Regions from separate parts of the Pseudoduganella sp. R-32 genome, predicted to be linked through region 1. Evidence: predicted binding sites of a transcription regulator. Region 1 holds the regulator's gene; the other holds the start of a gene.
What was found. Region 1 encodes FliA, which starts transcription of late flagellar genes. Its sites were predicted from a motif close to CTAAAGTTTNNNNNNNNNNNGCCGNTA; they were not measured.

Region 1 (15,766 bases):
GCAACCTTCTGCATAATGGGCGCATGCGTACATTTCTCTCAGGAATTATTCTGGCGGCCACGACCGCCCAAGCTGATGCTGCCTCCGTTCACTCCGCCCTTGGCGGGGAACAGTTCGGCTTGCAGCCTGCCGACAATTATCAACTGGCCAATGGCCGCTGCAAGGACTGCGGCCAGAAACAGGCCTTGTGGTATTTCCAGGACGAGCTGATCGCCCTGCCGCCCGCCAGTGCCAAGGATGCGCCGGGCCTGGTCTGGCTCGGTTCGCCGCAACTGGTGCCGCAGGCGCGCTTTGACGGCAAAGCGCTGCATACGGCCGATGGGACCACGCTCAACTTCCGCCTCGCGCCAAAGATCGCCACCAACCGCTCCTATTTCAACGCGAGCTCGGAAGCCTTCTTCCGTCAGCGCGAGGTGCGCGTGCGCGGCCAATGGGATGAGGCCGGGCAGCAGTTCGTGGCGCGCACGATCTGGCCGCGCGACTATGTGATCGATGCCGGCAAGCTGCCGGTGCAGCCGCTGTCCGGCGCCGACGACCTGCAGGGCTTCGTACGGCATGCCGAGGGCGGCGCGCGCGGCGAGTACACGGTGCGCAAGGTGTGGCAGCGCCCCGGCGCCACGCCGGCCGACCTGTCCGGCAAGCCGGTGCTGGCCATGATGCTGAGCGGCGCCCAGGGCGACGACGACGAAGCTTACGGCGGCCATTTCGCCATCGCCACCGGCCGGCTGGGGCCGCAAGGCGAGTGGTCCGACTGGCTGGTGAATAACTTCTACGGCCTGGATTCGTACAGCGAAAAAGGCATCGTGGCGTCGGCACTGCCGATGGATAACTACCTGATGGACCTGAACAGCGGCCAGCAGTACTACCGGCCGTCGTACATGCTGGTGGCCGTGCTGAAGGATCCGCGCACGGCGCAGGCTTACCAGGCCAACGTGAACCAGGTGTTCCGCGATTTCTATGCCCATCATTTCAGCTACCAGCATGCGGCTGCCAACTGCACGGGGATCAATGTCGACGTGCTGCGCAAGCTGGGCTGGCAATGGCCGCTGCAAGGGCCGACCAATCGCCTGAAAGCCGTTGGCGCCTTTGCGTATATGGCGGCGAAGGAGATGAGCATTGCCAGCGGCAAGAAGGCCTACAGCTATTTCACCGAGGAGCAGACCCGCTTGCACCCGGCGGTGGCATTCGATGCGCTGGGCAAGGATTTGCTGAACGTGCTGGGCGGGCAGGCTGGACGCCAGTTGAGCGGCTTCGAACAGCAGTTGCAGTCGGATGTGGAGGCTGTGATGCTGGTGCGGATTCCGCAGGTGCCTTCCAGCCGGGCGTTTGGTTCGGCGCCGGCGTATTCGATCGATGAATTCATGGCGCGTGCGCCGGAGGATCGCAGCAAATGGCAGGTGGTGCCGACGGAGCCAAGGCCGTTTCCTGAGGAGTTGATGGACGAGCAAGCCAGGAAGAATTTGCAGACGTCGGCCTGGCCGATGGCGGCGCTGGTGTTGCTGGTGGCGGCGATCGGGACTGCGTGGCACTGGCGGCGCAGGCAAAAGCTGCGGCAGCAGGTGCCGCATCCGGAGCGGCTGCGCGCGTAAAACCGGCAAACCGGGGTACGACCCGCAGGGTCGTACCCCAGCCAGCGACCGCCGCGTACTGGGGTCTGACCCTATGGGTCTGACCCCGGTTTACCGGTTTAAGGGTTTAAGGGCTTGGAATTTCAGTAGCAGGATCCGGAATCCCGGACAGGATCGTCACCGCCACCCGCCGATTGCGCGCCCGCGATTCCGGGTTGTCATTCGACGCCACCGGCTGGTTGTCCGCATGCCCCACCGCCGTCATGCGTGAAGCAGCAATCCCCGACTCGATAAACAGCCTGACCACGCTGCCCGCCCGCACCGCAGACAACTCCCAGTTCGACGGAAAGATCGCATTCCTGATCGGGACATTATCGGTATGCCCCTCTACCTGCACATTATGCGGGTCGTCCTTGAGCAGCGTCGCCACAGCCGTCAGCGCCTCGCGCGATTCCTCGGTCAGGCTCGCATCGCCAGCCCTGAACAGCACCGAAGCATTGATTTCCACGCTCACCCCGCGGCTATTCTGGGTCACCCGCACCTTGCCCTCCTTGACGAGGGGCGCCAGGGTGCTGGCCAGGTCCTTGGCCAGGCGCGTCATCTGCTCCTTCTCCTTCTTGATCGCCTCATTGCGCTTGCGCGAAGCCGGATTCGGAATCGGCAGACTCTGGACTTCGGTATTGGTCGGCGGCGCAGCGCCGGCGCCGCCAAACGCATCGCCCAGCGCATCGGAAAACACCTTGTACTTGCCGGTATTGATCGAGGAGACCGCGTACATCACGACAAAGAAGGCAAACAGCAGCGTGATGAAGTCGGCGTAGGAAATCAGCCAGCGCTCATGGTTCTCAGGATCGTCGTCGAACTTGCGGCGTGCGCGGCGGTATTGCATGTCACGGCTCCCGCATCAGGGTCGCGATCCGTTCATCGATGACGCGCGTGAAATCGCCGGTGGCGATATCGTAGAACACCGACGCCGTCAGCTCCTGCAGGTAGACCTGGCGCGTGACGATGGTCTTCAGCTTGTTGGCAATCGGGTAAAAGAACAGGTTGGCCAGGCCGACGCCGTAAATGGTCGACACGAAGGCCACGGCAATGCCGGAACCGAGCCTGCTCGGGTCGGTCAGGTTTTCCATCACATGGATCAGGCCCAGCACAGCGCCCAGGATGCCGATGGTCGGCGAGTAGCCGGCCGCCGATTCCCAGATGCGCACCGCCTGGCGTTCGGCCGTTTCGAAAGCGGTGATTTCCATGTCCAGCAACTGGCGCATCTTGTCGGGGTTGATGCCGTCGACGATCATGCGCAAGCCCTTGGCGACAAACTTGTCCTTGGCGCCGAGCATGGGGCGCTCCAGCGCCAGCAGCCCGTCGCGGCGGGCCAGCATGCTCCAGTTGTTGATGTCGCGCGCCAACTGGGCGCGATTGTCTGGTGGAGGCTTGAACACCCAGCGCAGCATGGTCAGCCCGCGGCGCAGGGTTGGCCGGGTGGTTTGCAGCATGACGGCGCCGAACGTGCCAATCACAACAATCGCGAAGGCAGCCGGCTGCAGCAAGGAAGTCACCTTGCCGCCTTCCAGCCCCTGGCCGACGATGATGCCGGCCAGCGCCAGCAAGACGCCGGCTACGCTGGACCAGTCCATGCCTGCTCCCTGAGCGAGGCACGCAGGCGCGCCACGGCTTGTGTGTGCAATTGCGATACCCGGGACTCGGACACGCCCATCACCGCGCCGATCTCCTTCAGGTTCAGCTCTTCCTCGTAGTAAAGGCCCATCAGCATTTTCTCACGTGGGGGTAGCGCTTCAATCGCATCGATCACAGCCTGGCGGAAGTCGGTGTCGAGCAGCGCGCGCAGCGGATCGGCATCTTCATCATGGGCATAGCGGTCGAGGAAGCTGTCGTTGCCGTCTTCCTCGTGAAAATCTTCGTAGTACACCAGTTGGTGGCCGCCGCCTTCGGACAGCATTTCCTGGTAATCGGCCAGCGACAATTTGAGCGATTTCGCCACTTCCGACTCGGTCGGCGGGCGGCCCAGGCGCTGCTGCAGCGTGGCCATGGCGTTTTCAATCTTCCGCATGTCCTGCCGCATCGAGCGCGGCATCCAGTCGGAAGAGCGCAATTCATCGAGCATGGCGCCACGGATACGCATCACCGCGTAGGTCTCGAACTGGGCGCCGTGGGTTTCTTCATATCGATTAATAGCGTCAAGCAAGCCGATCATGCCGGCCTGTACCAGGTCATCCACTTCCACACTGGGCGGCAATTTTGCCTTCATATGGTGGGCCAGGCGCTTGACCAACGGCATGTGCGTCGTCAGCAAGGAATCCTTGTCCACCTTCCCTTTGACCGTGTACATAAAGGTTCTAATTCTTTTCAGGCTCTAAAATGGTTGCAGCTCCCCATCGCAAAACGCCCTGCCAGCTGGCGGAAGGCCACTGAAGCCCCGGCCAATGGGAAGGCGTCCACCACCGCACGACCCAGGCGGGCTGCACGCTGCAGGTATTCGTCAGCCGGCACAGAACCCATGGAAACAAGGTTGACTGCCAGGTAACGGCTTGCCGCATGTGCCATATTATCGTAAACCACCCTTGCTTCGGCCTCCGAAGCGCCGGTGACCAGGATGCCGAACGGCCGGCGGCCCAGTTCATGGTTGAGCCGCTTGATCATCATATAAGCATTCTTGATCGAAGTGGCGCTATTCGACACCTGTACCACGATCTCGGAACTGGCCATCAAGGGTACCGGGAAGGCTTCGCCGTCGAACTCGCCGTCCACCAGCACGATGCCGGCCTGGCTGGCCAGCACGCCGAAGGCCTTGGCCAGGCGGCGCCCTTCGTCCGGGCCGCGGCGCGCTTCGCCGCGCGTCATCGACACCACATTGAAGCCTTGCGGTGCAGCATGCAACACCTGGTTCAAGCCGCAGCGCTGGCGCGCCACGTCGAGCAGGCTGGCACCGTGGTCCAGCCCAAGGCGGGACACCACGCCGTGGGCGCTGGCGCAGGCATCGACCAGCAGCACGTCGTTGCCGGCCTGCGACAGCGAGGCGCCCAGGTTCACCAGCATGGCGCCCTTGTCGTCCTGCGGCGTGGCCGACAGGAAGGTGATGATGCGTGGCCGGGGACCGGCCAGCATCCGGCGCAGGCCTTCGGCCTGGTCGAAGTCGAAATTAGCCAAAGCGTACCTCGCGCAGCATTGGGTCATGGACGGCGCCGGCTACCAGCAGCGGCAGTTCGGCATCGCCGTATTTCGGGGCGGACTGGCCACCGAAAGCGCGCCCTACCAGCGCTGCCGGGTCGGCCAGGTGCAGGTCTTCCGGCACGCGCTGGCCGTTGGACATGTAGAACAGGCGCAGCTTGTGGCGAATCACCACGTCCAGGGCGGAGCCGATCGAGGCGGCTTCGTCCAGCTTGGTGATGATGGCACCGGCCAGGCCGCTGCCCTGGTAGGCGCGGACTACTTCGGACAAGGTTTCCTGGGTCGAAGTAGCGTTCATGCACAGGATGCGCTGCACGTCGGTGCCGACGCCCTGCAGCATGGCGACCTGTTCGGCCACCATCTGGTCACGCTGGCTGACACCAACAGTATCAATCAGCACCGTGTGCTTGTTGCGCAGCTCGTTCAGGGCGATGCGCAGGTCCGCTTCGTCCTTCACCGAGTGCACCATCACGCCCAGGATCTTGCCGTAGATGCGCAGTTGTTCGTGGGCGCCGATACGATAGGCGTCGGTGGTGATCAGGGCCAGCTTTTCCGGGCCGTGGCGCATCACGCAGCGCGCGGCCAGCTTGGCGGTGGTGGTGGTCTTGCCGACGCCGGTCGGGCCGACCAGGGCGAACACGCCGCCCTTTTCCAGCAGCGCGTCTTCGTTGTTCATGGCGTTGATGTTGCGCGCCAGGACGGTGCGCATCCACTGCAGGGCCTCGGCGCCGTCGCGGGTGGCGGGCAGCTTGTCGGTCAGGTAGCGCGCCAGGCTGGCGGAGAAGCCGGCTGCCAGCAGTTCGCGCAACACCACGGTTTTGTGCGGCTCGCGCTGCTGGGTGTTGGCGAAGGCCAGTTCGTTGAGCTGGGTTTCCATCATGCCGCGCATGGCGCGCAGCTCGCTCATCATGCTGGTCATCTCGGCGGCGGCGCTGGCTTTGGCGCTGGCGACGGCTTCGGCGACCAGGGAGGAAATGCGGTCCATGTCCACGGCTGGCGCAGCCGCTACCGGTGCGATCGGGCGGGCCGCTGCACGCGGGGCGGCTGGCGCCGGGCGTGCGGTGGCGCGCACCACTGGCGCTGCCGGCTGGGAAACCAGGGCCGGCGCCAGGTCCAGTTGCGGCGCCGGTGCGGCCATGGGGGAATCCGGGGAGTGCGGGGCCAGCGCGGCGGCATCGTCGCCGCCCAGGGCCAGGATTTCCACCGCGCCGTCGACGGCGCGGTTGGACAGGATCACCGCATCCGGGCCGAGCGCTTCGCGCACCTTGCGCAGCGCTTCACGAGATGTTGGGGCGGTAAATTTTTTAACGTTCATTTCCTGCTACTCCGACAGATTCGCACATGGTCAGATTATTGACGATGCGTGGAGGTAACAATCGGTGGAATAGCTTGGGAAATGCGGCTTAATTCAAAACCCGGTAAACCTGGGTCTGACCCGCAGGGTCAGACCCTGTCTGTTCGACGGCCGACAGGTGTGGGTTCGAAGCTTTTGACTTTTGACGAAGATCAACGGCGCACAACCAACCCCGTTGGCCGCGCCGCAGACAGGGTCTGACCCTGCGGGTCAGACCCTGGTTTACCGGTTTACTGCGCACCCACCAGCGAAGTCACCCGAATCGTCTTCGTCTCCGGAATCTCCGAATGCGACAGCACTTTCAGCTGCGGCAGTGCGCGGCGCAGGAACTTGGACAGCAGCGGACGCAGTGCGCCCGGCACCAGCAGCACCGGCGTCACGCCCAGCGCCTCCTGCTGCTGCGTTGCCGCCGCAGCCTGCTGGGCAATCGTATCGGCCAGCCCCGGCTCAATGCCCGCCGCATCGCCGGCACCACTCGTCATGGCCTGCATCAGCAAGCGCTCGAGGCGATTGTCAAGCGTCATGACCGACAGCTCCCCGCCGGCCGGGAACAACTGCTGCACGATCGCCCGGCCCAGGGCCACACGCACCTGCGCAGTCAGCTCATTCGGATCCTGGGTATGCGGCGTGAACTCGGCCAGCGTCTCGATAATGGTGCGCATGTCGCGGATATGCACGCCCTCTGCCAACAGGTTCTGCAGCACCTTCTGCAGCGCCGACAGCGACAGCATCTTCGGCACCAGGTCCTCCACCAGCTTCGGCGAATCCTTGCCCAGGTGATCCAGCAAGGACTGCACTTCTGCGCGACCAAGCAATTCGGAAGCATGCGATGTGATCAGGTGATTCAGGTGGGTGGCCACGACGGTGCCCGCATCGACCACGGTATAACCCATGCCGGTAGCCTGGTCGCGCAGCGAGGCGTCGATCCAGATGGCCGGCAGGCCGAAAGCCGGATCGGTAGTGACCATGCCCGGCAGCGTGCCGCTTGCCATGCCCGGATTGATCGCCAGGTACTGGCCGTTGAATGCCTCGCCGGTACCGACCTCTACGCCCTTCAGCGTGATACGGTAGGCAGAAGGCTTCAACTCCAGGTTGTCGCGGATGTGCACCGGCGGCGCAAGGAAGCCAACTTCCTGCGCAAATTTCTTGCGAATGCCCTTGATACGCTTCAGCAGTTCGCCCCCCTGGGTCTTGTCGACCAGCGGGATCAGCCGATAGCCCACTTCCAGGCCGAGGGTATCGACCGCCATCACGTCCTGCCAGGTCGCCTCTTCCTGCTCTGGGGCCGCCTGCCCACCGCCCGCGGCGCCGGCAGCGCCACCACCGCCAGGGCCGCCGGCCTCCTGCGCGGCAACCGTTTCCGCCTTTTCCTTCGCGCGCTTCTGCAGCATGTAGCCGGAGCCGATCAGGACCGACGCCAGCAGGATGAACACCAGGTTAGGCATGCCGGGAATCAGGCCGAGACCGCCGATGATGCCGCCAGTGATGAACAGCACTTGCGGCTTGGCGAACAACTGGCTGATCACCTGCGTGCCGATGTCGGTCTCGGAGGCGACCCGCGACACCACGATACCGGCTGCAATCGAAATCACCAGCGAAGGAATCTGCGCCACCAGGCCGTCACCGATCGCCAGCAGCACATAATTTTTCAGCGCGTCGGCAAATCCCATATCGTGCTGGATCATGCCCACCAGCAGGCCGCCCACCACGTTGATCACGGTCACCAGGATGCCTGCCACCGCGTCGCCGCGCACGTATTTCGAGGCACCGTCCATGGCGCCGTAGAACTCGGCCTCCTGCGACACTTCATTGCGGCGGCGCTTGGCTTCCGGTTCGCCGATCAGGCCGGCATTCAGGTCGGCGTCAATCGCCATCTGCTTGCCGGGCATTGCGTCCAGGGCGAAACGGGCGCCCACTTCAGCGATACGGCCAGCACCTTTGGTCACCACCACGAAGTTGATGATGGTCAGGATTACGAACACCACGATACCGACGGTGTAGTTACCGCCGATCAGGAAGTGGCCGAAAGCCTCGATCACCTTGCCGGCAGCATCCGGCCCGGTGTGGCCTTCGGTCAGCACGACGCGGGTCGAGGCCACGTTCAACGACAGGCGCAGCATGGTCGAGACCAGCAGCACGGTCGGAAAAGCCATGAAGTCCAGCGGCTTGACCGTGTACAGGCTGGTCAGCAGCACGATGATCGACAGTGCGATATTGAAGCTGAAGAACAGGTCGAGCACGAACGCCGGCAAGGGCAGGATCATCATCGCCAGTAGCATGATGATCAGGATCGGCGCAGCCAGGGCTTGCCCGTTACCGGCAATGCCTCTCATCCATGGCGGCATGTTCAGGGCGTTCATTCTCTACTCCGTTTATTTCTTGTTCAGTGGGTCCATATCGTCCGGCACATCGAGCCTGGTCGGTCGATCCGGGTAGCGCAGGCCTGGACGATAGGCCTTGATCTGGTACACATACGCCAGCACTTCAGCCACGGCGGCGTACAGGCGCGGCGGGATTTCATCGCCGATTTCGGTATGCTTGTGCAGGGCACGCGCCAGCGGCGGCGCTTCCAGGATGGCAACCCGGTGCTCTTTGGCCAGCTCGCGGATCTTGGCCGCCACTTCGTCGGTGCCCTTGGCCACCACGCGCGGCGCACCCTGCCCGCCTTCGGCGTATTTCAGCGCCACCGCATAGTGGGTCGGGTTGGTCACCACGACGTCGGCGGTCGGCACTTCCTGCATCATGCGTTTCTTCGCCATTTCGCGCTGGAGCTGGCGGATCTTGCCCTTGATTTGCGGGTTGCCGTCCGACTCCTTGGATTCCTGGATCAGCTCCTGGCGCGTCATCTTCAGCTTGTTCGCGTAATGCCACATCTGGTACGGTGCATCGATCAGGGCGATGAAGCCCAGCGCGCCGACGATCACGATGAAGCTGAAGCCCAGCATATTCATGACATGCGTGCTGCCGGTATGCAGCGGCTCGAGCATCAGGCCGATTGCCTCCTGCTGCTGGCGCGAAATGACCATATAGGCCACCACGCCGACGATGATGGACTTGATGATGGCCTTGACCAGCTCCACCAGCGAGTTGGTGGAGAACATGTTGCCGATGCCCGTGATGGGATTCAGCTTCATGAAATTGGGGGTGAAGGCCTTGGCCGAAAACAGCCAGCCGCCGACCAGCAGCGGCGAGGCCAGGGCCACCACCATCACGGCGACGGCGATCGGCAGGCAGGCCAGCATCACGTGCACCACATCGACCAGGATGCGGGTCACCAGTACATCTGGGTTGTAGACTTGCTCACGCGTCAGCGACAGCCCCGAAGTGAGGCTGCGGCTCAATTCGCGCACCAGGCCGGAGCCGGTCATCCACAGGCCGGCACCCGCTGCCATGAGAACGGTAAAGGTCGCGACTTCGCGCGACCTGGGTACGTCCCCTTCTTCACGCGCCTGCTCGAGGCGCCTCTGTGACGCGGGTTCTGTTTTCTCGGCTTCGCTGTCTTCAGCCATTGACCGCTCCTGTTATCGACCGTGCCATTATCGCTGCGGCCGAGCAAGAGCTATCGATGGAAAAAGCGGGGAAAACCTGCCTTACTCGGCCCCGTCGGCGGCTGGCGCCGCCTCTGGCACGGCTTTCGCACGGCCCAATTGCCAGACCTGCTGGTCGATGGCGCCGAAGATGGACTTGCCGTCGGCATCCAGCATTTCGATCTTGATGGTGTCGCCGAAGGACATGAAGGAAGTTGTCGGTTTGCCATCGGCGATCATTTCCAGGCAGCGCTTTTCGGCGATGCAGGAATAGCCCCTTTTAGCATCCTTGTTGGACACGGTGCCCGAACCGACGATGGTGCCGGCGCGCGCATTGCGGGTTTTCACCAGGTGCGAAATCAACTGGGCGAAGTTGAACACCATGTCCACGCCCGCATTCGGCTGGCCTACCAGCTTGCCGTTCCAGGTCGAGCGCAGCGGCAGGTGGACCTTGGCGTCGCTCCAGGCTTCGCCCAGTTCGTCCGGGGTCACGGCCACTGGCGAGAAGCTGCTGGCCGGCTTGGACTGGAAGAAGCCGAAGCCTTTGGCCAGCTCCTCGGGGATCAGGTTGCGCAGCGAGACGTCGTTGACCAGCACCAGCAGGCGAATCTGCTGGAAAGCCAGGTCGGGCGTGGCGCCCATCGGCACATCGTCGGTAATCACGGCGATTTCCGACTCGAAGTCGATGCCCCATTCTTCATGCTTCAACTCGATGTCGTCGCAAGGACCGATGAAATCGTCACTGGCACCCTGGTACATCAGCGGATCTTCCCAGAACGAGGCCGGCATCTCGGCATTGCGTGCCTTGCGCACCAGCTCGACATGATTGACGTAGGCCGAACCGTCGGCCCACTGGAAGGCGCGCGGCAGCGGTGCCATGCAGTTCTTCGGCTCGAAGTCGAAGCTGCGGCGGGCCTTGCCCTCGTTGAGCTGGCGGTACAGGTCGTCAAGCTGGGGCGAGATGAACGTCCAGTCATCCAGGGCGCGTTGCAGGCTGCGGGCGATTCCATCGGCGACCACGGCAGTTTTCAGGTCGCGGGAGACGACGAGCAATTGGCCGTCGCGGGTACCGTCTTTAAGGGTGGCAAGTTTCATTTCAGGAATGCTATCGATTCGGTAGAGATAATCAATTTTACCTCCTGGATGCGAATCATTACCATTTGGCTCAACTAGAAAGGAATTCGATCATGGCAATCGCAGCGAAGAAAATGAGCCAAGTCACCGCCCACATGGGCATCGCCTTCGGCCTGATGTACGTATTGACAGGGTCGGTGGCATTCGGCGGCCTGGCTGCCGTGCTGGAACCGGTGATCAACGTCGTGCTGCTGCCATTCCATGAGCGCGCCTGGCACGCGCTGCGCCAGCGCTTCGCTCACCGCCGGCTGGCATTGATCGCAGCCGAGAAAATCTCGCAAACCGCAATGCATGCGCTCATTGCCTTCGGCACCTTATACGCTGCCACTGGATCAATCGCGTTCGGTGGCCTGGCGGCAGTGTTGGAACCGATCATCAATGTGATCGCCCTGCCCTTCCACGACCGCCTGTTTGACCGCCATCTAATGCGAAGCGCCGCATCGCCGATGGCTGCCTGACAATAATCGCCTGGCTTGCCATCGGATGCATCCTGGCCGCTACCGCGATAACAACTCCGGCGGCACGCTCGCGCTGTCAATGAGGACGTGAATCCAGTCCAGCAGTTGCTCGGGCGCCGCTTGCTCCAGAACCTGGGCACCGGCCTGGGATAGTGGCTTTCCAGCATGCTCGAGCAGTAATCTCACAGTATTGCGCCGCTCAGCCAACAGGGCGTTTTTCGCCCCTTCCTGCTGTCCCTCATGCCAACCTTCCTGCAAGCCTTCTTGCCGGCCTTCCTGCCGGCCTTCCTCCCACCCCTCGCGTCGACCGCGGAGCAAGGTTCGGTACTCGAGTACCTCTGTGTAGTTGCGAAAATCATGTTCGAACATCATGGCGATTTTCTCCATAGTTAGCGCCTGGGCCATGTCCGCATCGGGGAACTGGGCAGAAAGACGCATTTGCACCCAAGCAGTGAGCGTCCTCGACAACAAATCATTGTGCTGGCGCTCCAGCCACACCGACAACGTTCGAGTCAGCGCTGGAATATCGCTGGCCTCGTCATCGGCCCGATCAAGTTCAAGCAAGGCTCTGATGACACCCTGTCCGATGCTTCGATCGACCAGCACATAATTTAGTTCCGGCTGCAGCGATTCCAGGCCAGGTGGCGCCTGCGGCCGGAATGCCCCCAGGGACCGGCTATACGGCCATGCCTCGCGGCCACTATAGAGAACGATGGGGAGCAGCAGCGGTTCCTTTCCGTGGGTCGCCCTGCGCGCCTTGATGAGGTCATCGGAAAGTAGCGCTGCATAACCCTGCATGCGTGTCGCCATCCATTTGTCCGGGATCGATTGGAATTCGATAAGCATATGGATGCTCGGACGACGAGATCGATGCACACACCACACGACGTCATCATGACGATGCGTGCCATTCGGCGATACATAGCTGGCATTCAGGCGTACAAAGTCGTCTGGGCGGACCGCTCTCGTCCATTCCTGCGGCACAGCCACGCACAACAGCTCGCGCGCCAACTCCGGGAACGAAAACAGCTGTTTGTAGCCGGTATCACTGGGGGAAGCCATGCAGGAAGTCTATGCGGCCCCTGTTTAAGCACTTTGGGCAAGCGCAAGCTGTTGCGACAAACCGGCCAGCCCCGGTGTGCGACAGCGAACGGACGCTTAGCGCCCAGGGGCCTAATCTCCACGCATCGAGTTCAAGCCGGGAGGCGAATATGCTGGCAGACAAAGATGCTATTGCGATGATCGCAGTAAAGAATCTGGATGCGGCGGCGAAATTTTACGGTGAAGTTCTCGGCCTTGAGAAGCTCGACAGCCCCGAACAGGAAGTGCTGGTCTTCCGCAGTGGGACCAGCACGATCAACGTCTATCGGTCGCAGTTTGCCGGTACAAACAAGGCAACCAATGTCATGTGGAACGTGGGCAGCGAACTGGAAGAAATTGCAGAACGCTTGAGAACGCAAGGTGTCATATTCGAGCACTACGATATGCCCGGCCTGAAACGCGAGGGCAACGTACACGTTGGCGGCAGTATGAAAGTGGCATGGTTCAGGGATCTCGATGGCAATATCCTCAGCATTGTTAGTGGCTAGGAGGCCAATATGAAAGCACTTAGCTTCATCGCAGGCGCACTAATCTCGGCACAGGCAATCGCCGGACCTGAGGTCGATAAGGAATTCAATTCCATGGATGCCGACCAGAATGGCAAGGTATCGGCGGCTGAACATGCGGCCGGTGCGAAGAGGATGTTCGAGCATATGGATGCCAACCATGATGGCAAAGTGGGTGCTGCAGAAATGACTGCTGCACACAAGGCCATTACGGGACAGGCAACGAAAAAGTCGGACATGTCAGCAGCCGACAAGATCAAGGCCGTCGATTCTGACGGCGATGGCGTGCTTACTGCCGAAGAGCACGCCAAAGCGTCGGCATCCATGTTTGCGAAAATGGATACCGACAAGGACGGATTCCTGAGCAAGCAGGAAATGGCCGCGGGACATGCGGCCATGATGAAGAAACAGTGATCAGGCCGGCGCCAATAACGCGAGCTGTTCGGGGGTGAGATAGCACCATTCCCCTTCCTGCAAGCCCAGAGAATCGAGTTGCAATTGGCCGATGGCGGAGCGGTGCAGCGCAGAGCAATGATTGCCGGCAGCAGCGAGCATGCGCTTGACCTGGTGGTATTTGCCTTGTTCGAGCACGATCTCGAGCTGGTGCTCGCCGCGCTTGATGCAGGTGACGGCAGCCAGGGGAGCGGGCTCATCATGCAACTGGACGCCGGCCAGCATCTGGGCCACCAGCTCGTCGGTCACCGGTTCGGCCGTGGTGGCCAGGTAGACCTTGGGCACGTGGCGCTTGGGCGAAGACTGCGCATGGATGAACGGGCCGTCATCGGACATCAGCAGCATGCCGGTGGTGTCATGGTCGAGGCGGCCGACCGGCTGGACTTCGCGCCAGGTGAATTGCTCAGGCAACAAGGTCAGCACGCCCGGGTGGTGGCTGGGCTTGCGGGAGCATTCGTAGTCGGAAGGCTTGTACAGGGCAATATAGAGGTGCTCGCGATACACCCACTCTTCGCCGAACACTTCCAGCACCAGGCCGTCGGTTTCGATAGTCGCTTTATAGTTGTCCTGCACTTCGCCGCCGATGGAAACGTCACCGTCTTCGATCAGGGCGCGGCAGTATTTACGGGTGCCGAAGCCTTGCGACTGCAGGATTCGGTCCAGGGATAATTTACTCATGGGGCGGGATTTTACCGGATTTACGCTACCGCAAGCCTCCCTATTGATGCAGATCAAAGGGCGTGACAGTCGAGTTGGTACACTTAAATAGCATTAGGAATCTGCTGACTGGGCTATAGGAATTTCTTTGGGAGATCTCAGCAATGAAGCTCTACATCAACCGTAAGTCGTTGGCACAGGCCCATGCCGCTTCGCTGGAAACCAAATTGGCTGTCGCGCGCTGGAGCGGCCAGGCAGGGTCAATGCCGCAAGCGTTGTGGCGGCGTCAACAGGGAGCGGAGTTGCTCGAGTGGCTGCTGCAAGGCGGCTTTTCAACCGAAGACCAGGGCGCAGAAACGAAAACAGCGGCCAGGGGCCGCCGTTCTCTTGCCTCCCAAAGAGACAGTGACGAGGAATGTGAATTCACTCAAGTCCGCATCCGTAATGCGGCTGCGTAGTCTGCCTCAAGAATTGATTGCTAATCGCCCTCCCCTTGAATCGAACTACACCGTCAATATAGTCCACGTCGGGGAAATGGCAAGCAAAAATGCCAATGTTGACTGCTGAGCCAAGTTTCAGCGCAAGCTCGGCTTGGCAGCATCGGCGGCGGCCTTGATGGCGCCATAACCAACTGCTGCGCCAAACTTCTTCAGCACGCGCTCTGGCAGGTTTTCATGCTGGGTATAGTCGACGATGTCTTCCGCTTTCACGATGTCGCGCGCCACGCTGTCGACGCTGCCCAGGTCATCGGCCAGTCCCATGTCGATGGCACGCGCGCCAGTCCAGTACAGGCCGGAGAACATGTCGGGGGTTTCCTTCAGGCGCTTGCCGCGGCCGGTACGCACCACGTCGATGAATTGGGCATGGATTTCCTTGAGCATGGTCTGCGCATGCTGCTTCTGCTTGTCCGACTGGGGGCTAAACGGATCCATGAAACCCTTGTTTTCGCCAGCGGTGAGCAAGCGGCGTTCCACGCCCAGCTTTTCCATGGTGCCAGTGAAGCCGAAGCCATCCATCAGCACGCCAATCGAGCCAATGATGCTGGCCTTGTTGACGTAGATGCGATCGGCGGCCGAGGCGATGTAATAGCCGCCCGAGGCGCAGATTTCATCGACCACCACGTATAGCGGCTTTTGCGGGTAGCCGTGGCGCAGGCGGCGGATCTCGTCCACGATCATGCCGGCCTGGACCGCGCTGCCGCCCGGGCTGTTGATGTGCAGGACGATGGCCACCGAGCCGGTATCCGAGAAGGCTTTGTTCAGCGCGGGAATCACCACATCCGCCGCACCGCTGCCTTCCGACTCGATACTGCCTTCGATTTCGATCAGGGCGGTATGGCGGCCCAGGGCCTCGGCATCGCCGCCCATCAGGTTGACGCCGAAGTAGCTGGCCAGGGCGAAGAAAATGATCGCCAGTGTCGACACCTTGAAGAAAATGCTCCAGCGGCGATTGGCGCGCTGCTCCTTCAGCGTAGCGAACACCAGCTTTTCCAGCACTTCACGCTCCCACTTGATGGGAGGATTCTCGGCCGAGGGCGCTGGCTGGGTGTTATTGTTGTCGTTGATATCACTCATGGTCGTGGGCGCACGTAATCGTCAGGCTGCCAGTAAATGTTTTCGTCTCGCTCAATCACGGCAATCGGACGCAGTCGACCGCCGCGGCATGGGCCGCCGGCACATTGGCCATTCTCAGGCATATAAATGGCGCCGTGTGTGGAACACATGATATAGAGGCCGCTCGATTCAAAGAACTCGCCCTCAGCCCAGTCCAGCTCGATCGGCACGTGGGCGCAGCGGTTCAGGTAACCATAGACCTTGCC
Region 2 (15,766 bases), 3.3 Mb from region 1:
ACATCGGCCTTCTTTTCGCTTTCCGGAGGGCTCGCGTGCAAGGCCGTAACGCCCAGCGCGATCAGGGAAGCAGCGGCGCCGTAGGTGATCAGCTTATTCATTTTGATTGTCACTGTTCAGGATTGGTGATGCTGCAACGATAGGCGAATCGGCGTCGCCGCCTGGCCGGAAAAAGACAGACGCGCAAAAACGAGGAGCCAACTGCATTTTTCCGATACTGAAATGCACACGGTACCGGGCAAAAAGTTGTGATTTCGCCTTGAAATGTCATAATGCTCGTCAGGAGAGACACTTATGATCAAGTACTTGGGAACCAAAAAGACCGACCAGGGTGGAACGGTATACGTGTTCCTGATCAATGGTTTGCAAAAGGAAGTCCGCGAGGGTTCCCTGAAGCAATACCCTGGCTGCTATGAAGCGTTGCCTCCCTCGGCCAAGGCCAAGATCAGTGCCAACCGCGCCTGGTTCCAGAAGTTGTAACTGATGCGTCGATTGCGCTTTCTCACGGCGGCAGGCGTGCTCGCCGCCAGCCAGGCGACGCAGGCAGCGCCGCCTTCCCACTTCGGCGACGTGCTTGGCAATGGCCTGCTGTGCCGCGACCAGACCTCCAACCGTTATTATTTCGACTACCTCAGCCAGTATTTCGGGCGGCCTTACAAGCGCGAGGGCGGAGCCTACTGGTTCCGTACCAATGACGCGATCCTGTGGGGCTTTCCCGTGCTGGAAGTGATGATCAGCGACGAGAGCTTCCCCTACAGCTTTGTCGGCGCCGTGACCGACACCACGCCGGAGGAGCTCGAAAAGGCCATCCTTCGCCAGGACGGCCAGGCTTATGCGAAAATCGACTCTTCGCGCTACCCGGTGCGGGAGTCCAAGCCGGGCAGCCGCATCGTCTATTTCAATACGCGCTCCAAGATATACTGCGCCAAATTCAAGCAACTGCCGCCCGCGCTGCGCTAAGCGCCCACCATGTACACGCAATACTTCAACCTCAGACAGCAGCCGTTTTCGATTGCCCCCGACCCGCGATACCTGTTCATGAGCGAACGGCACCGCGAGGCGCTGGCGCACCTCCTGTATGGCGTGGGCAGCGGCGGCGGTTTCGTGCTGCTGACCGGCGAGATCGGCGCCGGCAAGACCACGGTGTGCCGCTGCTTCATCGAACAGATTCCGGCCGACTGCCGCCTGGCCTATATCTTCAATCCCAAGCTGACGGTGGAGGAGCTGCTGCAGTCGGTGTGCGATGAATTCGGCGTGGCGCCGGAAGGGGCGAGCGTCAAGTCCTATGTGGATGCGGTCAACAGCTACCTGCTGGAGTCGCATGCGGCGGGCCTGAATAATGTGCTGGTGATCGACGAGGCGCAAAACCTGTCGGCCGACGTTCTGGAGCAGCTGCGCCTCCTGACCAACCTGGAAACGAGCGAGCGCAAGCTGCTGCAGATTATCCTGATCGGCCAGCCGGAACTGCGCCAGATGCTGGCGCGCCCAGAGCTCGAGCAACTGGCGCAGCGCGTGATCGCGCGCTATCACCTGGGGCCATTGTCCGAGGCGGAAGTAGGCAGCTATATCCGGCACCGGCTGGCAGTAGCTGGCGCTGGCGCGGTGGAGCTGTTCCCGCGTGGCCTGCTGCGGCGCATCCACCAATTGAGCAAGGGCGTGCCGCGCCGGATCAACCTCTTGTGCGACCGGGCTTTGCTTGGCGCCTACGTTGAAAATCGCGCGCAGGTCAATGCCGTCATCCTGCGCCGCGCGGCGCAGGAAGTGTTTGCAGGCGAGAGCGCTCCAGTCGGTGCGCGGGCGTGGCGCGTGGCTGCAGCCGGTGTCTTGGCGGGGGCTGCTCTGACAGCCGCCGCGGCCTGGCAGCTGATGCCGTCGGTGCGCTCGCCGTCCGCTACCGGGCATGCCGCCGCGCCGCAGGCGCCGGCTGCCGCGCAGGCTGCTTCCCGTGCCTCTCAGGCGGCTGGCCGCGTGACGCAGGCAGCCGCCGCAAGTTCCGCTTCGGCCGCCGCCACGGCGCCGCAAGGGGCTGCATCGCCAGCCACGCTCGTCGCGCCAAGCTGGCTGACGATGGATGCCGCCCTGGGCCAACTGGCGGCGAAGTGGGAAGTGGCATTGTCGGAAGGCGAAGGCTGCGCCGAAGCTTCCCGGCACAACCTGCGCTGCATGCAAGGCAAGGGCGGCCTCGAAGAAATCCGCAATCTCGACCGTCCCGCCATCATCAAACTACGCGACGGCGATTCGCTGCCGCGCAATGTCCTGCTGACGGCCATCGACGGCAAGAGCGCCACGCTGGTTGGAGCGCGCGGCAGCGAAACGGTCTCGCTCGACGCCCTGGACGCCCGCTTCGACGGCACCTTCACCACCTTCTGGCGCGCGCCGCGCTCCTGGCGCGAGGAAGTCAGCGAAGGCGATAAAGGCCCGGACGTCGACTGGCTGGCCCGCCGCCTGGCACAAATAAACGGGGTCAAGAAACCGCGCGAGAACCTGCCACTAGCCGGCGAAACTTTGCGATACTTGCGCGAGTTCCAGCTTGCCCAGGGTTTGAAGGCCGACGGCGTGGCGGGACCGCGAACTTTCATCCGCCTGTCGCAGCCGGGCCGGGAGACCGAGCCGCACCTGTTGGCCAAGGCGGGTAATTAACATGTCCTATATTCTCGAAGCACTCAAAAAGGCGCAGGCCGAACGCCAGATCGGCAGCACCCCGACCATCCACGCACCCACGCTGGCCAGCGTGCCGGCCGGGCAGGGGGCGCGCAGCAGGCGTACGCCGGTGATCGTGGCCATGGCCCTGATGGCAGCCGCCATCGCCGGCCTCGCGACGATGCTGGTGCGCCAGCAGCCGGCCGCGAGCCAGCAGCCCGCCGCAAGCGCGCCGGTTGCCGCCGCTCCGGCCGCGGGTCCAGCGGCCGCCAACGGCAGCGCCACGCCTGTGGCCACGGCTTCCGGCCCGGGCGGCAACGCCCACAGCGCACCGGCAGCTCCTGCAGTCACCGTTGCCGGCGCCGCCCCGGCAGCGCCGGCCGCAGCGGTCACCGCAAGCCAGGCGCCAGCACGCCCAGGAGAAGCGCCTCCTGCACAGCAAGCTCCCGGCCAGCCAGCGGCCAACCAGCGTGCTGCCGACGCCCACGTCGCCGCTGCGCCACCCGCAGCCCGCGCTGCGGAGGCTCCCCGGTTGCCCGCCCAGAAGCAAGCCGGAAACGCGGCCCGCGGTGCAGACGTGACGCAGGCGGTCCCGGTCGCAGCGCAACCGCAGGCTGCAGTCCCGGCGCCAGCGCCGGCAGAAGAACAGGTGCAATCCCTGCGCGAGCTCCCTGAACCAATCCAGCGCGCCATCCCCCAGATCACCCTTGGTGGCTACATGTATTCGAAAAATCCAGCCGATCGCCTGCTCCTGATCGACAAAGTGCTGCGCAGGGAGGGCGAGGAAGTGGCCCCCGGCCTGATCCTGGACAAACTCCAGCCCAAGCAAGCCATCTTCAGCTTCCGCGGCTACCGCTACCGGGTACCGCTATGAGCAGCAAGCAGAACGTCGTCGGCGTCACCGGCCCCTCGGGCAGCGGCAAGACCACCCTGATCGAGTACCTGGTCACCGAGCTGGCCGCGCGCGGATGGAAAGTCAACGTCATCAAGCATAGCCACCATGACTTCGAGCTTGAGCCGCCAAGGAAAGACAGCGCCCGTTTCCGCCATGCCGGCGCCGCCGAGGTGATGATCGCCTCGCCTTATCGTTTCGCCATCATCCATGAACTGCGTGGAGCCGAAGAACCCGGCGCCGACGAGCAACTGGCCCGCCTGCAGCCCGCCGACCTGACCCTGGTGGAAGGCTTCCATGCATGGCAAATCGACAAGCTGGAAGTTTACCGCGCCATCGCCGGCCAGCCGCCGCGTTACCTCGACGACCATACGATTGTCGCCGTCGCCTCCGACCAGCCCGCCCCGGAAGGCCTGCCGCCCCGCCTGCAATGGCTCGACCTGAACCGTCCCGACACCGTTCTGGCCTGGTTAATCAAAAAAATCGCGCGTCAGACCTAAAGTTCGCCAAATCCCATCCGTAAATCTGGATAGATATCAGTGGGAGGTTTAAATGGATGCGGTGAGCATTGCAAAGCTGGCAACAACAATGGCCGATACGAGCAATCGTACCGAGGTTGGTTACGCCGTGTTAAAAAGAGCAATGGACGTGCAAGCCTCCAGCGCCCAGGCCCTGATCGAAGCGATTCCGCCAGCGACGCCTGCCGCCAACCTGCCATCCCACCTCGGCCAGAACATCAACACGACCGCCTGAACGCCGGTCGCCAGACCTCGCGCAGGCCGCAACGAACCCGCCGCACCGGCACCGGTGTCAGCGGGTTTTTTTTATGGTCTAATCGCAGACCTGCAAACCTACAGAGGAGACTCCGCATGAAAAACCGTCAAGCCCTGATCGCCGCCGCCCTGGCCACCGTCTGCGCCGCTACCAGCAGCGTTGCTTCCGCAGCCCAGGACAAGCCAGCAGCGGAAAAAGAAAAGTGCTACGGCATCGCCAAGGCTGGCCAGAACGACTGCGCCACCGGCACCCATGGCTGCTCCAACCAGGCCAAGACCGACAATATGGCAGGCGAATGGAAATTCGTCGCCAAAGGCACCTGCGAAAAAGCCGGCGGCAAGACCGCTGCGCCAGCCAAATAATCAATGACGCAACACGCGGTGGCGCGGGGAGCAGGCATTGGATTGCGGGCACCGCACTACCGCCAGTTCCTCGAGCAGCGGCCACGCGCCGCCTGGCTTGAAGTTCACACTGAAAACTACCTCGACCAGGCCGGCGGCGACTTCCACGTATTGCAGGAACTGAGGCGCGACTACGCGATCAGCCTGCACGGCGTAGGCCTGGGCCTCGGTTCGGCACGCGGATTCAGTGCCGGTCACCTGGAGCGTGTCGTGAGCCTCGCCCAGCGCATTGAACCGGCGCTGGTCTCCGAACACCTGTGCTGGGGCGCCATTGTCGACCGCCACCTCAACGACCTGCTGCCGCTGGCGCTGAACCACGCCGCGCTCGACCTGATGGCGGAGCGGGTAGGACGCATGCAGGACGCCCTTGGGCGCGCCATCCTGCTCGAAAACGTTTCCAGCTTCGTGCGCTTCGCCGACGACGCAATGAGCGAAGCAGAATTCCTCGCTGCGCTCGCGCGCCGCAGCGGTTGCGGCCTGCTGCTGGACGTGAACAACCTCTACGTCAACCAGCTGAACCACGGCGAAGACGCCATGGCGGCGCTGCAAGCGATCGCCCCCGGCACAGTCGGGGAAATCCACCTCGCCGGACACCTCGTCACACCCGATGCCGTGGTCGACCATCACGGCGCAGTCGTCGCCGATCCGGTCTGGCGGCTGTACGAAGCAGCGTTAAGCCGCTTCGGCGCCGTCCCCACGCTGATCGAATGGGACACCGATATCCCGCCCCTGGAAGTCCTGCTTGGCGAGGCCGGCAAGGCAGCTGCGATTGCCGAACACTTCCCGCCTCCTGAGAAAGTCGACTGGGGCTCCGGGAGCCGGAGCGGGCAATGCCTGCCGGTCGGCTGCGACGCCTTGGCCGCGCAGCAGCAAGCATTTTCCGACGCCTTGTTCTCGCCTGCTGCCGAGGCCACGCTACAGCTCAGGCACGGCGAACGCTTCGGCCTGTACCGAGGCAACCTGGCTTCGACCTGGACCAGGGCCCTGGCCGCCGCTTATCCTGTGATTGCGCAACTGGTGGGCGCAGAATTCTTCGCCGCCCTGGCGCGCGAATACGGCCGCGCCCACCCTTCCGACAGTGGAGACCTGAACCGCTTCGGCGCACACTTCGAGCCCTTCCTGCGCAGCTTCGAGCACGTCAAGGACTTGCCCTACCTTCCAGACATGGCGTGCCTGGAATGGCAGCTGCACCGCATCCATTACGCGCGGCACGAGCCCGCGCTGCAGGCGAAGGACATCAACCCGCAAACGGTGGAGGGCCAAAGCTTCCCCTGGCAGCCTACCGCCAAGCTATTTGAATCGGAATGGGCAGTCGTGCCCCTCTGGCTGGCCCATCAGGGCATGCCATTCCCACGGAAGATGGACGAGCCAAGCCGCGCGCTGCTCAGCCGCCCCGAATGGACAGCCCAGGTCACGCTGCTGCAAGTGCCGCAATACGCAGCGCTGCAGGCATTAAAAGAAGGGAAGGCATTCGGCGACGCGCTCGACGCCGCCTTTGCGCTGGATGAGAACTTCGACGTTGCCGCCAGCCTCCAGCAATGGCTGCAGCAGCAAATCCTAGTTAAACGCCCGCATTAACTTGTCTTCGCCGGACAAGTCCCGGTGCAGCAGGTTGGCGCGGTGGGTCGCCTCGATCATGCGCAGGAGCTGCGCGTCTTCACACCGTTCCAGTTCCTCGTTGGCGGCCAGCAAAGCCTGGGCGAGCTTGGCGCGCGCCGACTGGTACAGCACGCTGGTGTAATGATCGGTATTCTTGAGCAGCTCCTCGGCATTCTCGATGACCTGCCGCAGGTCGCCGATCAGTTGTTCCTGGGACTGCACTTGCTTCTCGTCGGGACCATCCATGGAGCTAACCCTCCGCGCGGATCAATCAGGCCGCACTGCCCTCGGCATGAACGTCGATCTGCACGTCGCCCAGGCGCACCTTCTGGCCCGCCCGGATCTTCGCCGTCTTGCGCAACTCCTGTTTGCCGTCGACCTTGACGTCGCCGCTAGCCACGATCTGCTTGCCGGCGCCGCCGCTGTCGCACAGGCCGACCACTTTCAGGAGCTGGTTCAGCTCGATGTACTCGCCTGTCAATTCGAAATCTACTTTCTGCATTTTAATCCTCTTTCTGTTGGGTTGGCGCGGAGGTGTTGTATTCCCACCTGGCATTAACCCTTGCCGCCTGGCTTGGTCATCTCCAGTGGAACAATCCACTCGTTGAACTGGCTTTCGTTCACAAAACCAAGGGCCAGTGCGGCTTCTTTCAAGGTCGTGCCCTCGTGCTGCGCCTTCTTCGCGATTTGCGCGGCGCGATCATAACCGATGTGCGGGGCCAGGGCGGTGACCAGCATCAGCGACCGTTCCATCAGTTCTTCGATGCGGCCCAGGTTCGGCTCGATACCGTGTGCGCAATGCTCGTCGAAGCTGCGCATGCCATCGGCCAGCAGGCGGGCGCTTTGCAGGAAGTTGTGGGCGATCAGCGGCTTGAAGACGTTCAGCTCGAAATTGCCGGACGAGCCGCCAACGGTAATGGCCACGTCGTTGCCGAACACCTGGCAGCACAGCATGGTCAGTGCTTCGCTTTGGGTGGGGTTGACCTTGCCCGGCATGATCGAGCTGCCCGGCTCATTCTCGGGGATGCTGATTTCACCGAGGCCGGAGCGCGGGCCGGAAGCCATCCAGCGCACGTCATTGGCCAGCTTCATGAGTGCCGTGGCCAGGGTTTTCAGCGCGCCGTGAGCCGATACCAGGGCGTCATGCCCGGCCAGTGCGGCGAACTTGTTGTCGGCGGTGCGGAAGGGGAGTTTCAGGCGGCTCGCCAGTTCGGCTGCGATACGGCTGGCGTACTCGGGGTGCGAATTCAGTCCCGTGCCCACCGCGGTGCCGCCGGCTGCCAGTTCCAGCACGGCGGGGAGGGTGGCTTCGATGGCTCTCTCCGCATAGTCCAGTTGGGCGACGTAGCCGGAAAACTCCTGGCCAAGGGTGAGCGGTGTTGCATCCTGCAGGTGCGTGCGGCCGATCTTGACGATGCCCTCGAACGCCTGCGCCTTCGCCTGCAAGGTGGCGCGCAGCTGGCGCAGGGCTGGCAGCACATTGTTCGCGACTGCCTGCGCCGCCGCCACATGCATTGCGGTGGGGAAGATGTCGTTCGACGACTGCCCCTTGTTGACGTCATCGTTCGGGTGCAGCTTGCGCCCTTCGCCGCGCTCGCCTCCCATCAGCTCGGAGCCGCGGTTGGCCAGCATCTCGTTCATATTCATATTGGACTGGGTGCCCGAGCCGGTTTGCCACACGGCCAGCGGGAACTCGCCCGGATGCTTCCCATCCAGGACTTCATCGGCGGCCTCCATGATGGCCTTGGCTTTGACGCTATCGAGCACCCCGAGGTCGACGTTCACCTTGGCCGCCGCGCGCTTCACGCTGGCGAGGGCGGCGATCAGTTCGGCCGGCATGCGTTCGCTGGAAATGCGGAAGTGCTCGAGCGAGCGCTGGGTCTGCGCACCCCACAACTGGCTGGCTGGAACTTCAATCGGGCCAAAGCTGTCGCGCTCGGTTCTGCTGTTCATGTACGGCTCCCTCGTTGGAAAGTGATGACTGGATTCTAACGCCAATGCTGCTTACTCTGCCGAGGCCTACAAAATCGGGATATTCTGCCGTTAATGAGTACATTGAAGTAATAGGCCTGTCCTCCATGTTAAGCAAACGATTGATCATTCGCGCCTTTGCGCTGCCGATCTGCGCTGCTGCCCTGTGCGGTTCGCTGCGGGCGGCCGAGCTGGGCGAAATAAAGGTCAATTCCCACATTGGCCAGCAGCTTTCGGCGGACATCGAATTGGTCGACCTGACTGCGGCCGACCTGGCCGACATCCAGGCTCGGCTCGCCAATCCGGACGTGTTCAAGGGCGCCAATGTGGACATGCCGCCTGCGCTGGGCGGCCTGTATATCTCGATTGCCAAGCGCGACAACAAGCGCTTCCTGCACCTGACCACGCTGCAGCCAGTGAATGCCGAGGCCTTGCATCTTTTCCTGGAGTTGAATAGTGGAGGGCGGCAGATCATCCGAGCCGCTTCGCTCTGGCTGACGCCGGAACCTTCGGGCCAGCGCGCTGCGGCTGTGGCCGCGATGCCGGCGGCGGAGCCGCTGCCTATGGCCGTTGCAGCAAGCAAGCCGGCCGCAGCCCCTCCCACATCGGGAGACAACGGCGAGGCGGGATTGAATGAAGCCGCCCAGCGTGCCTTTGCCCACCGCCAGCAGGTCGCCTTGGCGAAGGCACAGGAGCGAAGTGCCAACCCTGCGCCGCAAGCTGCACTGGTCACCGGCCCGAAGGCGGGGCCAGGCCTTGGGTCCGGGACGACGGCGCCTGTCCGCCAGCCAACCTCCAAACCGGCACAGCTGCCCACAGCCGTTCCCGCTGCGCCGGCGGCTTCCGCGCCCGCACAGTCTTGCGCCCCTGCGCAGCAGGTGGAAGCCCAGCTCCGTCAATGTGAAGCCATGACAAGCAAGCTGGCCGATATCGAAGGCAAGGTGCATCGCCTGCAAACCGCCATGGTGGCGCCTGCTGCCGCTGCGCCTGCGCGAACAGTCGAGTTGAAACCCGAAGCCGCGCCTGCCAAGCCAGCCGTTGCCCCGAACAAGCCAGGCGCGACGCCAGCCAAGCCGGGCGCCACTCCTGTCAAGCCCGGCGTTGCAGCAGATCTCGCGGCCAACCCGCGCAGCCGGCTGGCCATGATCGCCGGTGGTGTGCTGGCGGGGTTGGCGGCGCTCGGCGGCCTGATCTACTTCCTGCGCAAGCGCCAGGCGAAAGGCCCGCTGAAGATCTGGCAATCCTTCCGCAAGAAAGGGAGCGCGGAGGATGACGTGCCAACGCTGGAGGACGCAGTGGAGGTTGCTGCACACTAGTAACTACCGTTGCATTCCAGTGCTGGACAAGATTTTTTTACCTGCGTTATACTGGGCTCACACGGACCGGGTTCTGCCGCAGTCACCACCGATAGCGTGACGCGAACCGCAGAGCGACGTTGAAGAAACGACCCCGTCTGGAAGCAGTTCATAGCCGACTGAGGCGATATGAACGCCGGGTGCAACCGGCGCTGAGGCGACGCCAGGAGATACCTGGTGCTCGCCCCTCCGAATTCCAGGGCGCCCCAAGCGGGCGCCTTTTGTTTTAAAGGGTACGTCCCTTTAAAACAAAAAAGCGCCCGGAGGCGCTTTTATTGAGGGGCAGGCCGACTTAGCCGTTCAGGCGACTCTGCCAAGGATCGGTCACTTCGCGGATGGTGCGGTCGTTGGCCATGATCTGCTTCAGCAGTTCGATCTTGCGCTTGCGGGCGTCACCCTGCAGGGGAGCGGCACCGCCCATCAGGGCTACCGAAGCCGCAGCGCACTGGTTTTCCATGCTGTCGAGCGAATCCCAGTCGCTGGCTTGCGCGGCGCCCACCATCTGGCTGGTCAAACCGGCAATTTTTTCGTAGGTAGCGAGAATTTGGGTCGAGGACATTTTGAGCCTTGGATTCTGTGCGCGGAGTACCGCATGTCAGGATTAACGTCAGGCTCGGAAGGAACTTTAGGGTCTTTTTGAAAAATATTTGAGAAAATTCCAAAAAAATGCCGTTGCGCCCCCATCCCAAGGGTCACAACGGCAGACATCAAGCGAAATCGATTAGCTGATCAACTCATCCAGGCCGGCGCTCAGCTCGTCCAGCGATGGCATCTGGTCAATCAGCGCGTTCTCTTCCAGGCCCAGGCTTTCGGCAACTTCGGTCGGGTAGCAGGCCGCGATTGCGTCCGGGGACAGTTTGTTCTCGTCGACGCGGGCACGCCAGGCCGCCAGGTGAATCACTGCAGCCAGTTCGTTCTCGCCGGGATTAGGGATGGCGGCAATGGTCTCGCCAAAGGTTGGCGGGAATTTCCAGCGGTTGGCCAGTTCGGCGCCCACGTCGGCATAGGTGTAGCCCAGCGCGTTCTTTTCAATTTCCAGGCGGCGCTCGTCCAGCGGGCTTGCCACTTTGTCGAGTGCCTGCGCTTGCTCGGACATGCCGGCATGGATTACCAGCTGGCCGATCGCATGCATCATGCCAATGGTGAAGGCGAGGTCGGTGTTTTGCTTGCAAGCCTTGGCGATGAACTTGGCGCCCACGGCGGTGCGCAGGCTGTAGCGCCAGAACTGGCGCAAATCCATGCCGGGAACGGTCTTGAAGCCGCTCACCAGGCCGGAGCTGATCACCAGCGTGCGCACGGTGACAAAGCCCAGCATCAGGATGGCATCTTCAACGGTGCCAATCGAACGCGACACATGGTAGTAGGCGGAATTCGCCAGGCGCAGCAGTTTGGCGCTCAGCACGGGGTCGGCCGACAGCTTCTTTGCAATTTCCTCGGTGGAGACGCTGGCCTTGTCGAAGCTGCTGATCAATTCGTCAACAACCTTCGGGGCGGTTGGCAACGCAGTTGGATTCTGGAACAGTGCTTCGAGCTTCATGAAAAATCTCCTCTAAATTCGGCGTTGCTGTGGGTGAAACTATATAGCGATTCCAGAGGGGAGTGCAGCAAGTTTTTAACATTCGTTGGCCGCGCTGCACAGCATTCCCAGCTTTCTGCATTTGATCCCCGAAATTTGCAGTCTGTCGCAACGGGGCGATGTCACGCTTGCGTTGCAGTTAGAGTGCAGCCTGGCTCATTCCGCCACTTATAACTAGATAGGGATACAAAAAATGCAAGCATCCAACCGCGTTACGCCGCTCAAGCTGGCCCTTACCCTGGCCTTCTGTGGAGCCACCTTTGGATTGGCCCCGGCGATTGCCCAACAGGCAGCCCCGGCCGCGCAAACGCAAGACGCCGTCCCGCTGCCGGGCGACGATTTCTTTGGCCATGTGAACGCCGAATGGCTGGCCAAGACCCAGATCCCGGCCGACAAAGGCAGCTGGGGCGCCGGTTCGGCGCTGGGCGATGCGACCAACGAGCGCATCGTCAAGCTGATCGACGAAACCGCCGCCAAGTCGCCAACCGGCGACACCCGCCGCGTGACGGACTTCTACCGCAGCTTCATGGACGAAGCGGCAATTGAAGCGCATGGCCTGAAATCGCTCAAGCCGGAACTGGAAAAGATCGACGCCATCAAGGACAAGGCCGCGCTGGTTCGCGCCCTGGCTACCTCCATCCGCGCCGACGTGGATCCGCTGAACTCCACTAATTTCTACACCGAGAACCTGTTCGGCATCTGGATCGCACAGGGCCTGACCGACCCGAAGCACTACACTCCATACATCCTGCAGGGCGGCCTGGGCATGCCGGACCGTGCCTACTACCTGGACGACAACCAGCGCATGCACCAGCTGCGCACCGCCTACCAGGCCCACATCGCCGCCATGCTGAAGCTGGCCGGCTATAGCGAGCCGGAAACCCGTGCCGCGCGCGTGTATGAGCTGGAGCGCAAGCTGGCCCAGGCCCACGGCAGCCGCGAGGATTCGGCCGACATCCAGAAAGCCAACAACACCTGGACCATGCGCGACTTCGCCGCCAAGGCGCCAGGCATGGACTGGCGCGCCTTCTTCCGCGCCGCCGGCCTGGGCAAGCAGAACAAGTTCATTGTCTATCACCCGACCGCAATTACCGGTAGCGCCGCCCTCGTGAATGAGATGCCGCTGCAAGCCTGGAAGGACTTCCTGGCCTTCCACACCGTGAACCACTTCGGCGGCTTCCTGCCGAAAGCCTTCGTCGACCAGCGCTTTGAATTCTACGGCCGCACCATGAACGGCACGCCGCAACTGTCGCCGCGCTGGAAACGCGGCCTGAGCGCAGTCAATAACGCGGTGCCGGATGCCGCCGGCAAGATGTACGTCGAACGCTACTTCCCGGCTGAAGCCAAGGCGCGCCTGCAAACCATGGTGGCCAATATCGTCGACTCCTTCCGCAAGCGCGTCGATGCGCTGGACTGGATGGCGCCTGCCACCAAGAAGGAAGCGCAGGAAAAACTGCGCACCCTGTACGTTGGCGTGGGCTATCCGGACAAATGGACTTCCTACGAAGGCCTGGAAATCAAGGCTGACGACGCCATGGGCAACGCCCTGCGCGCCGAGCAGTTCCACTACAAGCAGCAGCTGGCGAAACTGGGCAAGAAGGTTGACCCAACCGAATGGTGCATGCCGCCGCACGTGGTGAACGCCGTGAACATGCCGATGCAGAATGCGCTGAACTTCCCCGCCGCCATCCTGCAGCCGCCATTCTTCGACATGAAGGCCAGCGATGCGCTGAACTATGGCGCGATCGGCGCCGTGATCGGCCATGAGATCAGCCACAGCTTCGACGACCAGGGCGCCCAGTTCGACTCCAAGGGCCGCCTGCGCGACTGGTGGACCAAGGAAGACGGCGAGCACTTCAAGCAGGCAGCCGCCAAGCTGGTGGCACAGTACGACGCCTATGAAGCCTTCCCGGACCTGAAGTTGAACGGCACCCTGACCCTGAGCGAAAACCTGGCCGACCTGGCGGGCCTGGCTGCAGCCCTGGACGCCTACCACGTTTCGCTGGGCGGCAAAGCCACCCCGGCGCAGGACCGTGACTTCTTCAACGGCTACGCCGCAAGCTGGGCCAACAAGGCCCGCGACGCCTCGCTGCGCAACCAGGTCATGACCGACGGCCACTCGCCGGCCAAGTGGCGCACCTACACCGTGCGCAACCTGGACGCCTGGTACCAGGCCTACGACGTGAAGCCTGGCCAGAAGCTGTACCTGGCGCCTGAACAGCGCGTGCGCGTCTGGTAAAGTAGGAGGATGGACGACATCGAGCAGATCACCCGCCGCACGCTGGAACACTACGAGCGCAACGCGCAAGCCTTCCTCGAAGGCACGCGCGACCACGACGTAAGCCAGAACATTGCGGCGCTGCTCGATGCGATTGAAGGAACGCCTCCGTTCCGCATCCTCGACCTGGGTTGCGGCCCTGGCCGCGACCTGCGCACCTTCAAGGCGCTTGGACATGAGCCGGTCGGCCTCGACGGCTCAGCCCATTTCGTGGAAATGGCGCAGAACTGGAGCGGATGCACAGTCCTGCACCAGGATTTCGTCGCGCTGGACCTGCCGCCCGTGTCGTTTGACGGCATCTTTGCCAACGCCTCCCTGTTCCACGTTCCCAGTGCCGTGCTGCCCGATGTGCTGAAGCGCCTGCATGCAGCGCTGAAACCGCGCGGCGTGCTGTTCAGCTCCAACCCTCGCGGTCACAATGAGGAAGGATGGAACGGTCCTCGTTATGGCTGTTACTACGATTTCGAGACCTGGTTTGAAGTCGTCACCGCAGCCGGCTTCGAGCCCATCACCCACTATTACCGCCCGGCAGGCTTGCCGCGCGAACAGCAGCCATGGCTGGCTTCAGTCTGGCGTAAAGCCTAGTTCTGTTAGCTTGCGTACAGTGGGTCTCGATGCCGATTCGTATCATTTGCTCGTCTCACTTTTTTAATGAGGAGCGCATCATGAACAAGGACCAAGTGAAGGGCAAAGCCAAGGAAATCGGCGGCAAGATCCAGGAAGAAACCGGCGAACTGGTCGGCAGCTCGAAACAACAGGTGAAGGGCGTCGCCAAGCAGGTTGAAGGCAAGCTGCAGAAACAGCGCGGCGACCTGCGTGAAGCCATCGACGATGCCACGGACGAGCTGATCGACCGCGGCAACCGTCAATAAGTGAACACACGGCAAGGCCGGCCCTCCCGGAGCCCGGCCTTGCTGTGCTAATCAGCTACAGGTAGGGCAGGGCTTGGCGAGCGCGAATGCGGCGTGGTCGTGGGCGTCATAGGTATAAATCTGCCCGTAGCCGTTGACTGCCCAAGCCTGGACCGACAGCGCTTCCGAAAATGCCGCGTTGTCGCATTCGCCCAGGATGTCCGACACCGTGACGTCTTTCCCGTAGACGAAATCCGCGCCTTGGGTAAAGCCATGGGTCCCCGCAGGGTCGCCACTTCTGCCGGTCGTGTCCGCGGCCCCGCTGCTGATTGATGTCGCCGCCCGAGTTGTCTGGAACGTGAACGTGGCAAAGTGGTTCGGATGCCGGGCCAGGAATGACACGTGCGCCTGGCTGTCCGGGCCGGCGTACAGGTGGAAACCGCATTCCGGGTCTGCCGAGACTCCCCCGTCCACTGGCAGGATATCCGCCGCGCAGCGGTTGTTGTCGACGCGCAGTACCATGCGGAAGGCGCAGGTCTGTCCTGCTTCGCGCACCCTGTTGTACTCTGGTGCGCTGCTGGTGGTCAGGACGGGTGCTCCGGCCGGTTGATCCATGACGCGCAAATCGATATGCCGGGCATCCCAGTCCACGACCCTCGCGCCGGATGAGTCAAACAGTTCCAGCTTCACTTCATACAGGCCGGCGGCCATGTCTTCCGCCAGCACTGCGTCGGCTCGCGGCGCGCCGGGCAGGATATCGGTTTCAAAGTAGGCCGTCGCCTTGTCAATATGCTCCGACATCTCGTACCAGTAGCCTGAGGTGGACGGGGGATTTGCGGGCTGGATCCTGAACAGGTTTTCGGGACTTGGGCCGACAGCGGGCACTGGACCCATTGGTTCGGATGGATAGCTGTCGCCGTCGCGGTAATAGCGGTAGACGGCATGTGTCATCACGCGCCAGTCGCCCAGCGGAACCGAACCGGGAGCGACAATGGTTGATGTGCCGTTCGGCCCGGTCAAGCGCCGATATGACCATTGATAGTAAGGAATCCCCATCGCGATCAGCGTGGTCCGGCTGAAGTCGACGCGCATTTCCAGGGTGCCGCCAAGCGGTGCTCCGCCCAGGGTCGTACCTTCCGCGCCGGAGGTTTGCAACTGGTTTACCGTGATATTGGAGCCGATGGTGTTGAAGATCAGCTGGCAGCCGGACAGGTCAAGGTTCGGGTCGCACGATGGCACCCTGGGGTCGGTGATACGGATCGTCACCTCGCTGCCGCAATGGTAATTCCAGTAAGTATGGCAAGCCATGGCGGGCCGGTAGACCGTCTCGTAGCCTGCGCCAAAATTGAACTCAACCCAGAAATACAGGTCGGGCTGGTCGCCGTGGCAGGGGATGATCAGGGTGGCGTCGAAGTGGCCATTCCCGTCG

Region 2: a site for FliA is predicted at 10,235-10,261, ahead of ACN9MU_RS10250 (flagellar protein FliT). Genes of this name have one in related genera too.

What each region holds. Positions count from the first base shown of each region.
Region 1 is NZ_CP183987.1:5,564,298-5,580,063, forward strand. It holds gene ACN9MU_RS25415 (hypothetical protein) at 24-1,589, shown strand; gene motD (flagellar motor protein MotD) at 1,696-2,457, opposite strand; gene ACN9MU_RS25425 (flagellar motor protein) at 2,459-3,205, opposite strand; gene ACN9MU_RS25430 (RNA polymerase sigma factor FliA) at 3,187-3,918, opposite strand; gene ACN9MU_RS25435 (MinD/ParA family ATP-binding protein) at 3,936-4,736, opposite strand; gene flhF (flagellar biosynthesis protein FlhF) at 4,729-6,072, opposite strand; gene flhA (flagellar biosynthesis protein FlhA) at 6,342-8,471, opposite strand; gene flhB (flagellar biosynthesis protein FlhB) at 8,484-9,620, opposite strand; gene ACN9MU_RS25455 (fumarylacetoacetate hydrolase family protein) at 9,702-10,733, opposite strand; gene ACN9MU_RS25460 (DUF2061 domain-containing protein) at 10,826-11,230, shown strand; gene ACN9MU_RS25465 (Rpn family recombination-promoting nuclease/putative transposase) at 11,270-12,292, opposite strand; gene ACN9MU_RS25470 (VOC family protein) at 12,442-12,819, shown strand; gene ACN9MU_RS25475 (EF-hand domain-containing protein) at 12,829-13,251, shown strand; gene ACN9MU_RS25480 (pseudouridine synthase) at 13,252-13,968, opposite strand; gene ACN9MU_RS25485 (hypothetical protein) at 14,112-14,405, shown strand; gene ACN9MU_RS25490 (S49 family peptidase) at 14,523-15,521, opposite strand; gene ACN9MU_RS25495 (Rieske (2Fe-2S) protein) at 15,518-15,766, opposite strand, start outside.
Region 2 is NZ_CP183987.1:2,231,919-2,247,684, forward strand. It holds gene ACN9MU_RS10185 (GIN domain-containing protein) at 1-101, opposite strand, end outside; gene ACN9MU_RS10190 (hypothetical protein) at 295-480, shown strand; gene ACN9MU_RS10195 (hypothetical protein) at 484-960, shown strand; gene ACN9MU_RS10200 (AAA family ATPase) at 970-2,640, shown strand; gene ACN9MU_RS10205 (general secretion pathway protein GspB) at 2,642-3,514, shown strand; gene mobB (molybdopterin-guanine dinucleotide biosynthesis protein B) at 3,511-4,032, shown strand; gene ACN9MU_RS10215 (YjfB family protein) at 4,085-4,285, shown strand; gene ACN9MU_RS10220 (DUF2282 domain-containing protein) at 4,402-4,668, shown strand; gene ACN9MU_RS10225 (DUF692 family multinuclear iron-containing protein) at 4,672-6,285, shown strand; gene ACN9MU_RS10230 (DUF883 family protein) at 6,265-6,552, opposite strand; gene ACN9MU_RS10235 (RNA-binding S4 domain-containing protein) at 6,578-6,808, opposite strand; gene fumC (class II fumarate hydratase) at 6,862-8,259, opposite strand; gene ACN9MU_RS10245 (type IV pilus assembly protein FimV) at 8,385-9,593, shown strand; gene ACN9MU_RS10250 (flagellar protein FliT) at 9,925-10,191, opposite strand; gene ACN9MU_RS10255 (HDOD domain-containing protein) at 10,354-11,169, opposite strand; gene ACN9MU_RS10260 (M13 family metallopeptidase) at 11,402-13,447, shown strand; gene ACN9MU_RS10265 (class I SAM-dependent methyltransferase) at 13,457-14,071, shown strand; gene ACN9MU_RS10270 (CsbD family protein) at 14,152-14,358, shown strand; gene ACN9MU_RS10275 (hypothetical protein) at 14,410-15,766, opposite strand, start outside.